DNA from 3 places in the Janthinobacterium tructae genome. Region 1 is predicted to be linked to each of the others. Evidence: predicted binding sites of a transcription regulator. Region 1 holds the regulator's gene; each other region holds the start of a gene.
What was found. The regulator NrdR, encoded in region 1, represses ribonucleotide reductase genes. The targets are predictions, from matches to a motif close to CACNANATNTNGTG.

Region 1 (5,051 bases):
GTGCGCCGGGCGGGTGGAACGGCAGCAGTTCGATCAGGTAGCGGGGCCGGCGCGACGGCAGGAAACCCTGCCCCGTCTGCATGACGGCGCCCGTAAACTGGCCGTATGGCACGGCGCGGCTGCTCCCTTCTGCGCCATCGAGATCCGTACTTAACCAGAGCGCCGGCGCCTCCGGGGCTGCGGGCAGGCACAGGCCCAGTGCGCCTCCCTCGCCACAGCCGTCCGCGAACCCGGCCGCGCTGCCTGGTGCGAAGAGGCTGCTGCGTCCCGGCGCCCCGGGCAAGCCTTCGATATCGTTCTGCGCATCCACCAATGCCTCCTCCGCCGCCTGAAACGCGATCTGCCGGTCGCGCTCGCCGCGTGCCGCCTTTTCACCCTGCAAGGCCATCTGCGCCGCCGATACACCCAGCAGCAAGATGATCACCAGCAGGCACAGCACATACACGAGGGTGGCGCCACCATGACGTACACGAGCTGCGCACCAAGGTTCGCAACAGCGCCCGCCCGCGCCAGCCATCATGGCGCCCGCCTAGACCGGCCCGTTGCGCAGCATGATGCTTGTCTGCACCAATTGTCGCAGCCGGGAGCGCGTTGCTATGGGCAAGGCCGTGCGCGCGATGCGCACGCCCATGTCGCCAGCACCGTGCGCCTCGGCATATCCCTTGCCGAACAGGTCGAACTGCGCCGGTCCCAGTTCCGCCATCTTGTCCGCCTGGCCCGCTTCGCCATGCAACAGCAGCGCCACGCGCACGCCGGCCACGCGCTTCCAGTGCGTGCGGCTGTGCAAATCGCGCTGGCGCGCGGCCGCATCCGCACCCACCAGCACCAGCGCCGCATCGTAGGCGTCGAGCGCGCTGGCGTTGAGATAGCGGTTCGCCACGCCGTCGGGCGGCGTATCCGTATCGAGGCCATACAGCACCTGGAAGCCGTCGACGCCGCGGATGATGGCGTCAGCGCCCCAGCCGTTCGCGCCACGGTATTTGCAGCGCAGTTCGCCTTCGCCATCGGCGCCCTGCGCCACATAGAAAATGCTCCAGCCCCGCTGCGCCTGCGTTTGCGCGGCGCCCACGCCGAAGCCGGCGCAATTGAGCACGGAACCGTCGCCACCCTCTTCCTTGCCGGCGCCGTAATAGCGCAGGGCCAGCACATCGCTGCCATGCAGGGCGCCGGGCAACGCGCCGCTGATGCCCTCGCTGTTCTTGCCCAGGCTGTGCGCGTCGAGCCCGGCGATATTCGCGCTGTCGTGCGCGGCATGGGCGACGGGCGCGGCGCTGCTATCCCAGTTCACATACGCCGTCTGGCGCACGGCGCGGGCGATGGTGTCGAGCGCATAGCGGCCGTTATCATCCAGGCGCGCGCTGGCGGACTGGTCGCCATAACTGCCGCTGGCCGCCAGCAGCACGCTACTGGCCGCCAGCATCAACAGCGCGCCCAGCGACAGGGCCACCAGCAATTCGAGCAGGCTCATGCCGCGATGCTGGCGCAAGCGGGCGTGCATGCCGTTCATGCGCCGCCTCCCAGCTGGAATGCCAGCCTGGGCAGCGACTCGCCTGCCGCATTCACGGCGGGCGAGCCATCGGGCTGTCGGCCGCGCCAGCCCAGCTTGATGACGATGGGCGCGCCCTTGCCACCGCTGCACGCCCAGTGCAAGCCTTGGGCGGCGGCATCCCACGCGGAAGTGTCGCGACAGATATGCAGGCGCGCGCCGGGCAAGGCCGCATGCAGCTGCTGTTTCCATTCGGCGATGTCGAATTGCGCCAGTTCGGCCGCGCTGCAGGCGGCAACGCCGAAGCAATCAGGTGTGCCGCCGCCTGCTTCGGTGTCGTCCGCCGCCGCGTAGGCCACGTTCAGGTAGGGATTGCCCGTATCGGGGCCATTCATGAGCACGCTGTTCGCGCGCATGCGCTCGGCCATGCCGGCGGCCAGTTGCACGCCTGCCGACAACAGCGCCGACTCGTGGCGCGCGCGCAGGGAATGCAGTTGCAGGATGCTGGCGCCCAGCACGCCCAGCGCCAACAGCAGCAGCGACACCAGCACCTCGACGAGGCTGCTGCCACCCGCAGGAAACATAGTGCGACCGCCATTGCGCATGCGCTACTCCCTTCCGCAGACAGAGTCGCAAGAACAGGCGGCCCAGCTACACGATAGGCGCGCGCAAAAAACCGGGTCTGCGCTAGCGCAAACAGCATGGCGATAAGCTGAGAAGAACAGCGTAGGGATTGATCAGACCGCTTGCCAGGCGAACGCTGGCGTGGTGCACACGGGGCGCAGAACCGGCCCCGTTTTCAATCAGGTGAGCAAGAAGCTGAGCAAGAAGGTGAACGTCAGGGCTTGCTGCGCGCCTGGCCCACTTCGGCGATCGCATCCTGGAACTCGGCCAGGTCTTCGAAATTCTTGTAGACGGAGGCGAAGCGGATGTAGGCGATCTTGTCGAGGCGCTTGAGCTCTTGCATGACGAGCTCGCCGATATAGCCGGAATCGACTTCGCGCAAGCCGCTGGTCAGCAGTTTTTCCTGGATGGAGGCGATGGCCGTATCCACGGAGGCGGCCGCGACGGGACGCTTGCGCAAGGCCAGCATCAAACTGCCGCGCAACTTATCCGCAGCGAACTCCGTCCGGCTGCCATTCTTTTTGACGACGGCCGGCATGATAAGTTCAATGCGCTCGTACGTGGTAAAACGCTTGTCGCATTTGCCGCAGCGGCGGCGGCGCCGAATGGCATCCCCTTCCTCCGATACGCGCGTATCGAGAACCTGGGTGTCGCCGTGCTGGCAAAATGGACATTTCATGGGCTGGCTACAACTTTATAGTAATAATTACGGGAAATCGCCGCCCTTGTACAAAGGGCGCCCGAATCACTCCGGGCGCCCTTGGGCACGAAGGAATGTGTCATACAGAATCTTACTCTGTATGACACATTCTGGACAAATAATTATGCGTACACTGGATGCGCGTCGGCCAGCACTTTCACGGCCGCTTTCACGCGCTCGATGGTGGCGGCGTCATGCGGATTGTCCAGCACGTCGGCGATCAGGTTGCCCACTTCTTCCGCTTGCGCTTCCTTGAAACCGCGCGTCGTCATCGCCGGGCTGCCCAGGCGGATGCCCGAGGTAACGAAAGGCTTTTGCGGGTCGTTCGGGATGCCGTTCTTGTTGCAGGTGATGTGCGCGGAACCGAGGATGGCTTCGGCTTCCTTGCCCGTCAGGTTCTTGGCGCGCAGGTCGACCAGCATGACGTGCGATTCGGTGCCACCGGAAACGATGCGCAGGCCGCGCTTGATCAGGGTTTTCGCCAGCACGTCGGCGTTCTTGACCACTTGCTTCTGGTATTCGACGAATTCAGGGCTCAGCGCTTCCTTGAAGGCGACGGCCTTGCCGGCGATCACGTGCATCAGCGGGCCGCCCTGGATACCAGGGAAGATGGCCGAGTTGATGGCTTTTTCGTGCTCAGCCTTCATCAGGATGATGCCGCCGCGCGGGCCGCGCAAGGATTTGTGCGTGGTCGAGGTGACGAAGTCGGCGAACGGCACCGGGTTCGGGTACAGGCCGGCGGCGATCAGGCCGGCGTAGTGGGCCATGTCGACCATGAAGTAGGCGCCCACTTCCTTGGCGATCTTGCCGAAACGCTCGAAGTCGATCTTTTTCGAGAAGGCCGACGCGCCGGCGATGATCAGCTTCGGCTTGCGTTCACGGGCCAGACGTTCCATTGCCTCGTAGTCGATGTCTTCTTCCGCCGTCAAGCCATACGACACGACGTCAAACCACTTGCCGGACATGTTCAGCGGCATGCCGTGAGTCAGGTGGCCGCCTTCGGCCAGCGACATACCCATGATCAGGTCGCCTGGTTTCAGCACGGCAAAGAACACGCCCTGGTTCGCCTGCGAGCCGGAGTTCGGCTGCACGTTCGCGCATTCGGCGCCGAACAGCTGTTTCACACGGTCGATGGCCAGTTGCTCGGCCACATCGACGAATTCGCAGCCACCGTAGTAACGCTTGCCTGGATAACCTTCGGCATATTTATTCGTCAGCTGCGAGCCTTGCGCTTCCATTACGGCTGGCGACGTATAGTTCTCCGACGCGATCAGTTCGATGTGATCGTGCTGGCGCGTGTTCTCTTTTTGAATGACGGCGAACAATTCAGGATCGACGTTGGCGAGGGTGTGATCTTTTGCAAACATGTAAAAACTCCAAGTATGAGGGTGCTTGTACTGGCAGGTTGGATCGAATGAGGGGAGCCGGCGTTAAGTGAATAACAACATTGGACAGGCAGCCTCTTCGTGCTTTTCCATAGTGGCTACCCAGGCGAACGGCTGATGAAAAATCTCACGTTTCCCGGTGGGTGCCCACCTTTCGCCGGTTTGCCGATCGCCATCCAGGGAGATCGCCCGACTTTTCGCCAGTCACGTGAGACGTAATGGAAATCAAATTGTAAGTTAAGTGCCCAAATTGAGCAAGGAATGCAACCGTGCAGCTATAATCGCGGCGCGCCATCGCAGCCCGGGCATGGGCCCAGGCCGCCCCGCAGCGTGACTGCGGCTCTTAAGCTAAACGTAAACCTGGCTGCGGCATGTAAGCGTATGTTACGAAGCTTGCCATTGCGCCCCCCGGATTTACAATGCTGCGGTGCAACTTATATGCAGCTTTTGCATGGCTTTCCAGCAAGCGCCCACAGTCACAAGAAGAAAAATCGCGTAAAATGTTGCTCAATCTCACTACTGGCGCAATAAACATGCCTTCAGTCTTTACCTGGAACGTACGTGTCTACTATGAAGACACCGACGCCGGCGGCATCGTCTATTACGCAAATTACCTGAAATTCTTCGAACGCGCACGTACCGAATGGCTGCGCGCCATCGACGTGGGCCAGCAGGAATTGCTGGAACAACACGATGCGATGTTCGTTGTCAAAAGCGTCAACGCCGACTATCATGCGCCAGCCAGGCTCGATGACACGGTAAGATTAACCTTAAGCATAGAAAAAATGGGGCGCGCCTCCATCGTTTTCCTGCAACAAGCCTGGTGCGGCGACCGCCTGCTGAACACGGCCCGCGT
Region 2 (5,051 bases), 2.5 Mb from region 1:
GAATCGACTTCCAGGTAGCCGCCGCGCTCTTCGGCCAACAGTTTGACCGAGTCCTGCGGCAAGATGCCACGATCCCACAGCGAACCGGCATACGATTCATAGCGGCCGCGTTCTTCGGCCAGTTCCGTCGACGCCAGGTAGGCGTAGTAGCACACCGCTTCCATCGAGGTGTCGGCGAAGCTGACGGCGGCGTCCGAAGCGAACGGGATGCGCATCATGTGCAGGCAGTCCTGGAAGCCCATCACGCCCATGCCGACCGGACGGTGGCGCATGTTCGAATTGCGCGCCTTCTCGACCGCGTAGTAATTGATGTCGATGACGTTGTCGAGCATGCGCATGGCGGTGCGCACGGTCTTGGCCAGCTTGACGTGATCGAGCTTGCCTTCCTTCATGTGCGCCGGCATGTTCACGGAACCGAGGTTGCAGACGGCGATTTCGTCAGGGCCCGTGTTCAGCGTGATTTCCGTGCACAGGTTCGAGCTGTGGACGACGCCGACGTGCGACTGCGGGCTGCGGATGTTGCAAGGATCCTTGAACGTGATCCATGGGTGGCCCGTTTCAAACAGCATCGACAGCATCTTGCGCCACAGGTCCAGCGCCGCGATCTTCTTGAACGAACGCATTTCGCCGGCGGCTGCCTTGGCTTCGTAGCCCAGGTAAGCCTTTTCAAAGGCCTTGCCGACCAGGTCGTGCAAGTCCGGCGTTTCGGATGGCGAGAACAGGGTCCACTCGCCTTTTTCCATGACGCGCTTCATGAACATGTCGGGAATCCAGTTCGCCGTGTTCATGTCGTGCGTGCGGCGGCGGTCGTCGCCCGTGTTCTTGCGCAGGTCGAGGAATTCCTCGATGTCCATGTGCCAGGTTTCCAGGTAGGCGCAGACGGCGCCCTTGCGCTTGCCGCCCTGGTTGACTGCCACGGCCGTGTCGTTGACCACTTTCAGGAACGGCACCACGCCTTGCGACTTGCCGTTGGTGCCCTTGATGTGGGCGCCCAGGGCGCGCACTGGCGTCCAGTCGTTACCCAGGCCGCCGGCGTACTTGGCCAGCAGCGCATTGTCCTTGATGGCGTCGTAGATGCCTTCAAGGTCGTCCGAGACGGTGCTCAGGTAGCACGACGACAGCTGCGAACGCAGGGTGCCGGAGTTGAACAGGGTCGGCGTCGAGCTCATGAAGTCGAACGAGGACAGCAGATTGTAGAACTCGATGGTGCGCGCTTCGCGGTCCGCTTCGTTCAGCGACAGGCCCATGGCCACGCGCATGTAGAACGCCTGCGGCATTTCGATGCGCACGTCATGGATGTGCAGGAAGTAGCGGTCATACAGCGTTTGCAGGCCGATGTAGCCGAATTGCAAGTCGCGGTCGGCAACGATGGCCTTGGCCAGGCGTTCCAGGTCGAAACTGGCAAGCACCGGGTTCAGCAGGTCGTTGGCGATGCCCTTGGCGATATATTGCGGGAAATACGTCAGGTATTCGGCAGCAGCGGCCGCTTGCGGCACTTCCTTGCCGAACACTTCCTTGCGCACCGTGTGCAGCAGGATGCGGGCCGTGACCTGGCTGTAGGCCGGATCTTTTTCCATCAGCGCGCGCGCCGCCAGGATGGCCGACTTGTGCAGCTCTTCGACGGGCACGCCGTCGTACAGGTTCTTCACCGTTTCAGCCAGGATGGCGTCGGCATCGACGTGCTTTTCCAGGCCGGCGCAGGCGGCGTTGATCAGGTCGCGCACTTCCTGCATGTCCAGCAGGCGGCGCACGCCGTTGTCAGTGACGTTCAGTTGCGGTGCGGTCACTTGCGCGGAAGCGCCCAGCGCCTCCTTCTGCAAACGGCGCTCTTCCATGTGCTTGGCACGGTACAGCACGTAGGCACGCGCCACATCGTGCTCGCCCGAACGCATCAGCGACAGTTCCACCTGGTCTTGCACGTCTTCGATATGGAAGGTGCCGCCACCCGGGTGACGGCGCACCAGCGCGGCGACGACGCCGTCGGTCAGTTGCTCCACCAGTTCGCGGACGCGTGCCGAAGCGGCGCCCTGGCCGCCGTTAACGGCCAAAAACGCCTTGGTCATGGCGATGGCGATCTTCGAAGGCTCAAATGCCACCACCGCGCCGTTGCGGCGGATGATGCGATAGTCGCCCAATGCCGCGCCGGTGCTCGCCACGCTATTGGCCGCGCCTGGCGCTGGCGATACTGGCGTTGGATGGATGGAAATATCTTGTGGTGATTGCATTGAAGCTCCCGTTGTCAGCTAAAGTCAGCCTGCAGTTTTGCTGCCGCGTGTGTTGTTGAATAGAACGCCCGATGGTCAGGGTTTCTTCAGGTATTTGTTGCTAGATAGTAAATGATATACAGCCGAAAATCAGACGGCCAACCTGTACAGCCCGGTTGGCGCGAAACACGATCAAGGGTGATGAAACGCCAGTTCCCGTTGCCATATCAACAAACAGGGTAGCTTTGGTAATAATTCTGAAAATGTCTGTGATGGCACTACATATAGTCTTTAAATCCAAATTATGTACTAATTGTAGTGCCCATCGAAAGGCGATGCAATAGTTTTCCGGCATCCGCCAGCGTAATTTTTTGTATTTTCATATACGATTTCGGTTGACTTTTCAGGGCACGGATGGAAAGCCCAATCCCCGCGTAGTAAGCGCTAACGCAGGCTGCCCACGCATAGTTTCCAGCCAGCATTTTTGATAAAAATGCCAGTCAAAAAACGGCCCCGGATCCGTCTTCCTTCCCGGCGCAATGTGCTCGTGGCCGCGCACCTGGGACAGCCCGTAGCGCACCACCAGTGCCGCCGTCAGCGCCGCCAGCACATGGTATTGCCGCTGCTGGAAGGGCACATCGTCCGCGCCTTCCATTTCGACACCGATAGAATAGCCATTGCACTGCGGGCGTCCTTCGAACATGGACGCGCCGGCATGCCAGGCACGTTGATCAGTAGAAACATATTGCAACAGCGCACCATCGCGCCGCACAAAAAAGTGCGCCGACACCTGCAAGCCACGCAGGTCGGCGAAAGAAGGATCGGCATTATAGTCTACCCGGCCGGTAAACAAGTCCGACACATGCGGTCCGCCAAAGTGGCCGCCCGGCAAGCTGATGTTATGGATCACCAGCAAATCGACTTGCGCACCGTCCGGGCGCGCATCGTGGTATGGCGAGTCATAGCGCAGCGCGCCGTCGCACCAGCCGTCTTCGTCTATCGTCCATGCTGTCATCAAGGTAGCGCTTCCTGTATCGTCAATTTCTGCATGCGGTAACGCAGCTGGCGCACGCTCAGGCCCAGCTGGCGCGCCGCCCGTGCGCGGTGATAGCGCGCCTGCACCAGCGCCTGCATGATCATGTCGCGCTCGGCCTGGCGTAAATACATGTCCAGCGGCAAGGCGGGCGGCACGCCATATGCCGCCATGCCGGGCAGGCACAGTTGCCGCTCAGGCAAGTCCGGCAATGCCGGCGGCGCCCGCAGCGGCATGGCGCCCGCCACTGACGGCAAGGCCAGCGCGTCGAGTGCAATCACGCCGCCGTCGGCAAAGGCCAGCGCCCGCTCCAGTATATTTTCCAGTTCGCGCACATTGCCGGGAAACGCATACGCGGCCAAAGCCGCCAGCACCGGCGGCGCCAGGCTCACGGCCTGGCGTGGCGCCAGACGCGCCAGGATCACCTCACATAATACCTGCAGATCGCCGCGCCGCTCGCGCAACGGCGGCAGCGCCAGCTCGATCACATGGAGGCGGTAAAACAGATCCTGGCGAAACGTGCCGGCGGCCACGCCGCGCGCCAGGCCATGCTGGCTGGCGCAGAGGATGCGCACGTCGACGGCCTCGTCAGTACTACCGCCCAGCTTGCGCACGCGCCGCTCCTGCAGCACGCGCAACAGCTTGACCTGCATGGCCAGCGGCAGATCGTCGACTTCATCGAGCAGCAAACTGCCGCCATGGGCCGCCTGGAACAATCCCTGGCGCTCATGCAGCGCGCCCGTATAGGCGCCCTGGCGGCAGCCGAAGAATTCGGCCTCCATCAACGCTTCGGGAATCGCGCCGCAGTTGACGGCAATAAAAGGGAAGCTGGCGCGCGCACCCTGCGCATGGATGGCGCGCGCCGCCAATTCCTTGCCCGTGCCCGATTCGCCGCGGATGGCCACCGGCGCACCACAGCGGGCGATGCGGCCGATCTGCGCACGCAGCGCCTGCATGGGCAGGGAGTTGCCGCTCAGTTGAGGCGCCGGTGGCATGCCGGCGGCGGTCACGGTATGCGGGCTGAGGCTGGGACTGGACATGGGACGCGCCTTTCTGCAATGGCGGCAACGAAGCGCCTGCTGCAGATGCTACGCCGGACGCAGGCCGGAGGACGTTACGATACGGATGAGCAACGCGAGCGAACTGCCGGCCTGCCCTTACAACGTGGCGTGCGCGTGGCTGCAGTAATCGTGGCCCTTGGCTTGCACGTTTTCCGAGGCCGGGTAGTACACGCCGCAATGGGCGCAGCACAGCATCAGCTCTGCATCCGGCAATTCCTGTGGCCGGCCCGGCGGCGCATACGGGTTCGGCTGCTGTTGCTGCTGCGCGCGGGCGCGTTGCTGCATGCCCCGGATCTTGCTGCGGATAGCAAACAGCACCAGGAACACCAGCGCCAGCCAGAATAAAACACGTGTCATGCGTATCCTCGGTGTAAAACCACTTCCAGTACAAAACGGCTGCCGACATAGGCCAGCAGCAAGGTGGCGAAACCGGCCAGGGTAAAGCTCAGAGCCGTCTTGCCGCGCCAGCCGCGAAAGCGGCGGCCTGCCAGCAGCGAGGCAAACAACAGCCACGACAACATGGTAAACACCGACTTGTGATCCCAGGTCAAGGCCTTGCCAAATAATTGTTCGGAAAACACGATGCCTGACAGCACGGTCAGGCTCAGCAGGATGAAGCCCAGACCGATCATGCGAAACAGCAACTTTTCCATCGTCAACAGGGCCGGCAACTGGTCCAGCGCACTGCCGATGAAGCCGCGGCTTTCGCTGCGCGTATGCAAACGCGATTCCTGCAGCGCCATGAGCACGGCG
Region 3 (5,051 bases), 510 kb from region 1:
TCTCGGCCAGCGCCGTCTGCCCCATTTCCAGCGGCATCACCCAGCGCCGCGCGCCCAGGCGCGCCAGCAGTTGCAGGCTGGGGCCATTGAACAGGTTCAAATGGGGGCCGGCGACGAAGGGCGCGCCCTTTTCCATGCAATGCACGGCGCCCATGTCGTTGGCTTCGACCGTATAGCGGCCATTGCCCGTGATGCGGCGCAGGGTCGCCAGTTCGGCGCCCGCCTCGATCAGCGCCTGTGTCGACAGCACCACCTCTTTGCCGGCAGCGGCCAGCATGTCGGCGATATCGAGCCAGTCGGCCAGGCGCAGCTCATGCCGGCGCGAGCACACGGTTTCGCCCAGATACACGATATCGACGGCGCTGCCGGCGATCTGCTGGTAAAACTCGAAGACGGTGGCGCGCGGCCAGTAGTACAGCAAGGGGCCCAACGATAGTTTTAGCATGCCTTTTCCAGTATTTTTTAAGTTACAAAACCGTAGCGAGCGGCTCGCGGCGAGGCCGAGAAGCGCAGCTGTGCTAGAGCACAGTGAGCATCGCAGGCCGCGCCCCGGGACGCGCAGTAGGTTTTGCTATTTCCAGGAGCGGTGGTAGGCGCCTAAAGTGTGCTGCTGGCCCTCGGCCAGCTTGTCCATGGCCGCCATCCAGCCCGGCTTGACGGCGTAGCGCGGATTGCCTTCGCGGCAGGCGTCGATCGCTTCGCGCCACACGCGCGTGACCTGGGCCACGTAGGCGGGACTGCGCTGGCGCCCTTCGATTTTCACGGCGCGCACGCCCATGGCGATCAGTTGCGGCAGCAGCGCCAGGGTATTCAAGCTGGCCGGTTCCTCGATCGCGTAATACTCTTCGTCATTGACTTCGAAACGCCCCTTGCACAGGGTGGGGTAGCTGGCGTTTTCACCGGGTGCGTAGCGGTCGATCAGCACGCCGTTCAGGCGCGACTCCAGACCGTCCGGCGTTTCCAGCCAGCGCACGGCCTTGGCCGGCGAGCACACGCCGTGGGTGTTCGGCGCCTCGCCCGTCGCATACGACGACAGCGCGCAGCGCCCTTCGACCATCACGCACAGGCTGCCGAAACCGAACACTTCGATCTCGACTTCCGTCTTGCTGATCAATTGTTCCACCTGCGCCATCGACAGCACGCGCGGCAGCACGGCGCGGGCGATGCCGAAGTGTTCATGGTAAAAATTGATGGCTTCGTAGTTGGTGGCCGAGCCCTGCACGGACAGGTGCAGGCGCAGCTGCGGCTGGTGCTGGGCCGCGTAGGCCATCAGACCCGGATCGGCGACGATCATGGCGTCGATGCCGGCCTCAGCCGCGCGGTCGATGGCACTGCGCCACACGGCCCAGTTGTGCGGCTGCGGATAGGTGTTCAGCGCCAGCAGCACCTTGCGTCCATATTGATGGGCGTAGCGCACGCCTTCGGCGATGGCCTTCTCATCGAAATTGAGGCCCGCGAAATTGCGCGCATTGGTGGCGTCGCGAAAGCCAAGGTAAACGGTGTCGGCGCCATTGTCGACAGCCGCTTTCAGGGCAGGCAGGCTGCCGGCGGGGCAGACCAGTTCCAGCGGTCCGGCCACGCGGGTGGCGGTGGTTGCTTCAAGCATCATGATGTTCACAGTCCTGTATCGGCTCAGGGTGCAGACTATAGCCCCGCCCATGCTGCCCAGTCCTTGACGCAGGTGAAGGAATGCATGCATGGCTGGCGCGCCTTCAACTTGCTTGACCTGGCTGTAAAATGCCCCACTTTCCTCCCTCGTCGATTGCCCACCATGACCCGCAAACCGCTGCTGATTTTCCTTCTGACCCTGTTCCTCACCGCGCTGCAAGTGCAGTGGGCCGGTCCGGCCGATGGCTATGACGCGGGGACCATCTCCGTGCTGTCGCCGGAAGTGCTGGGCGCCTATCCGGGCGTGCTGCTGCTGTTCCTGCTGGCCGTGTTCGCGCGCCGCCAACTGCCGCTGCTGCGTCAGGCCGCCATCTGCACGGGCCTGCTGGCCATCTACTGGCTGCTGGCGAACTACGTCACGTTCGACGCGCGCGTGGCCAGCTGGAGCACCTATACGCCGCTGGAAATCTGGGCCCACGTACTGCCCGCCTCCGTCGCCAGCATCGCCGCCTGCGGCGCCGCGTTCTTTTGCGCGAGCTGGCTGATCCTGCGCGAAACGCGCTGGAACAAAACCGGCTGAGGTGGTTTTTTCACCTGGATCAAGTATCCGCGAATCGCTTGCACGCCACCTTTGACGGCACTACATTTAGTGGATAACCTTCATAAAAACACCGCATGTTGTGTTTATTGGAGGTTTCATGACGACGAATGCAGTTTCCCCCACACGCGGCCAGGTCGATGTCGCCGCGTCCATCAATGAATACCTGGAGCGGCGCGACTGGCGCGTCAACGCCAACGCCAACCAGGGTTACTCACTGGGTGGCCTGATCCTCAATGTGTCGGGCAAGGTCATCGCCAACTACTGGCTGGACCAGGTGTATCCGCCGGAAGTGGGCGCGGCGCACCGCGAAGCGGCGCTGCACATCCACGACCTCGACATGCTGGCCGGCTATTGCGCCGGCTGGTCGCTGCGCACCCTGCTGCATGAAGGCTTGAATGGCGTGCCGGGCAAGATCGAATCGGGCCCGCCGAAACACATGTCGAGCGCCATCGGCCAGATCGTCAATTTCCTCGGCACCCTGCAAAACGAATGGGCCGGCGCGCAGGCGTTCAGCTCCTTCGACACCTACATGGCGCCCTACATCCGCAAGGACAGCCTGCGCTACGAAGACGTGCGCCAGTACATGCAGGAGCTGATCTTCAACCTCAACGTGCCATCGCGCTGGGGCACGCAGACGCCGTTTACCAACCTCACCTTCGACTGGGTCTGCCCGGACGACCTGCGCGAGCAGATTCCCGTCATCGCCGGCCAGGAGATGGACTTCAGCTATGGCGAGCTGCAGGCGGAGATGGACATGATCAACCGCGCCTACATCGAGATCATGATGGCGGGCGACGCCAAGGGCCGCGTCTTCACCTTTCCCATCCCCACCTACAACATCACCGAGGATTTCGACTGGCATAGCGAAAATGCGGAACGCCTGTTCGAGATGACGGCCCGCTACGGCCTGCCCTACTTCCAGAATTTCATCAATTCGGAACTCAAGCCGAACATGATCCGCTCCATGTGCTGCCGCTTGCAGCTGGACTTGCGCGAACTGCTGAAACGGGGCAATGGCCTGTTCGGTTCCGCCGAGCAGACTGGCTCCCTGGGCGTGGTGACCATCAACTGCGCGCGCCTGGGCCACCTGTGGCGCGGCGACGAAGCGGCACTGATGGCCGACCTGGACCGCCTGCTGGAGCTGGGCAAGACCAGCCTGGAAATCAAGCGCCGCACCATCGAAGAACTGATGCAGCAAGGCTTGTTCCCCTACACGAAGCGCTACCTGGGCACGCTGCGCAATCACTTTTCCACGCTGGGCGTGAACGGCATTAATGAAATGATCCGCAATTTCAGCGGCGACGCCTGGGACATCACGTCCGCCGAGGGCCATGCGCTGGCGATACGCCTGCTCGACCACGTGCGCGCGCGCATGGTGGCATTCCAGGAAGAGACGGGACATATGTACAACCTGGAAGCGACGCCGGCCGAGGGCACCACCTACCGCTTTGCCCGCGAAGACCGCAAGCGCTATCCGGCCATCCTGCAGGCCGGCACCGTCGACAACCCGTATTACACGAACTCGTCGCAACTGCCCGTGGGCCATACGGACGACCCGTTCGAGGCGCTAGAATTGCAGGACGCGCTGCAGCGCAAGTACACGGGCGGCACGGTGCTGCACCTGTACATGACGGAAGCGCTGTCGGACGCGAATGCCTGCCGCGAACTGGTAAAACGCGCGCTGAGCCGCTTTTCGCTGCCCTACATCACGGTCACGCCCACGTTTTCCATCTGCCCGCGCCACGGCTACCTGGCCGGCAAACATGAATTCTGCCCCATCTGCGACGCGGAACTGATCGCCCGCAAGCACGCCCACCCTGTTCCATCACTTGAGGAAACAACATGAACGCACGTCCCGACTTCACTCCCGCCATCACCCTGCTCGACACCGAACGCCAGCGCTGCGAAATCTGGACGCGCGTAATGGGCTACCACCGCCCCGTCGCCTCGTTCAACATCGGCAAGCAGGGCGAATTCCACGAGCGCCAGTACTTCATGGAAGCGAGCGCCCGGGTTGGCCAGCCCGCCTGCCGTGGCTGAGTTGAAAGTGGGCGGCCTGACGCCCTTTTCCGCCACCGACTACCCGGGCAAGCTGGCCGCCGTGGTCTTTGTGCAGGGCTGCCCCTGGCGTTGCGGCTATTGCCATAATCCGCATTTGCAGGCACGCACGCCGCAGGGCACCATGCCGTGGCAGGACGTACTGACCTGGCTGCGCCGCCGCGTGGGCCTGGTCGACGCCGTCGTCTTCAGCGGCGGCGAGGCGTGCATGGACCCGGCGCTGGCGCGTGCCATGCTCGACGTCAGGGAACTGGGTTTCGGCGTCGGCCTGCACACGGCCTGCATCTATCCGCAGCGCCTGCAGGAAGTGCTGCCCCTGGTCGATTGGGTGGGCTTCGACATCAAGGCGCCGTTTGCCGACTATCGTCATGTGACCCGCGTGGCCGGCAGCGGCGACCCCGCGCGCGCCTGCCTGGACGCCATCCTCGCCAGCGGCGTGGCCTACGAATGCCGCACCACCACCCACCCGGACTTGCTGCCGGACGAACAGCTGCTGGCCCTGGCCACCACCCTGGCCGCGAAAGGCGTCGACAACTACGTGCTGCAGCAGTTCCGCGCCGAAGGCTGCCTGGATATGGCACTGGCAGGCCGCCCCCTGCACGGCTATCCGGCGGCGAGCACGGTGGCGCAAATCGGCGCCATGTTTCCCCGTTTTACCTTCCGTAACCATGGCAGTTGATCCTGCAGTCACATAATTGCCGAAAGCCCCGAAAAATTACCCGTTCTACAACGCTGAAATGTCTGGCGTGCTGTAAGGTATCAACTGTGCCGCGCGCCATGCGCA

Region 2: a site for NrdR is predicted at 2,481-2,494, ahead of FJQ89_RS14705 (ribonucleoside-diphosphate reductase subunit alpha). Genes of this name have one in related genera too.
Region 3: a site for NrdR is predicted at 2,247-2,260, ahead of FJQ89_RS00310 (ribonucleoside triphosphate reductase). Genes of this name have one in related genera too.

The regions. Positions count from the first base shown of each region.
Region 1 covers NZ_CP041185.1:5,866,781-5,871,831, reverse strand. Annotated here, with positions in the region: gene FJQ89_RS25895 (pilus assembly PilX family protein) at 1-520, opposite strand, end outside; gene FJQ89_RS25890 (PilW family protein) at 530-1,507, opposite strand; gene pilV (type IV pilus modification protein PilV) at 1,504-2,070, opposite strand; gene nrdR (transcriptional regulator NrdR) at 2,325-2,789, opposite strand; gene glyA (serine hydroxymethyltransferase) at 2,933-4,177, opposite strand; ZMP/ZTP riboswitch at 4,289-4,413, opposite strand; gene ybgC (tol-pal system-associated acyl-CoA thioesterase) at 4,729-5,051, shown strand, end outside.
Region 2 covers NZ_CP041185.1:3,358,075-3,363,125, forward strand. Annotated here, with positions in the region: gene FJQ89_RS14705 (ribonucleoside-diphosphate reductase subunit alpha) at 1-2,225, opposite strand, end outside; gene ampD (1,6-anhydro-N-acetylmuramyl-L-alanine amidase AmpD) at 2,608-3,219, opposite strand; gene FJQ89_RS14715 (sigma 54-interacting transcriptional regulator) at 3,219-4,277, opposite strand; gene FJQ89_RS14720 (PP0621 family protein) at 4,395-4,655, opposite strand; gene FJQ89_RS14725 (cytochrome C assembly family protein) at 4,652-5,051, opposite strand, start outside.
Region 3 covers NZ_CP041185.1:65,779-70,829, reverse strand. Annotated here, with positions in the region: gene ubiV (ubiquinone anaerobic biosynthesis protein UbiV) at 1-445, opposite strand, end outside; gene ubiU (ubiquinone anaerobic biosynthesis protein UbiU) at 572-1,609, opposite strand; gene FJQ89_RS00315 (hypothetical protein) at 1,772-2,188, shown strand; gene FJQ89_RS00310 (ribonucleoside triphosphate reductase) at 2,307-4,055, shown strand; gene nrdD (anaerobic ribonucleoside-triphosphate reductase) at 4,052-4,249, shown strand; gene FJQ89_RS00300 (anaerobic ribonucleoside-triphosphate reductase activating protein) at 4,242-4,946, shown strand.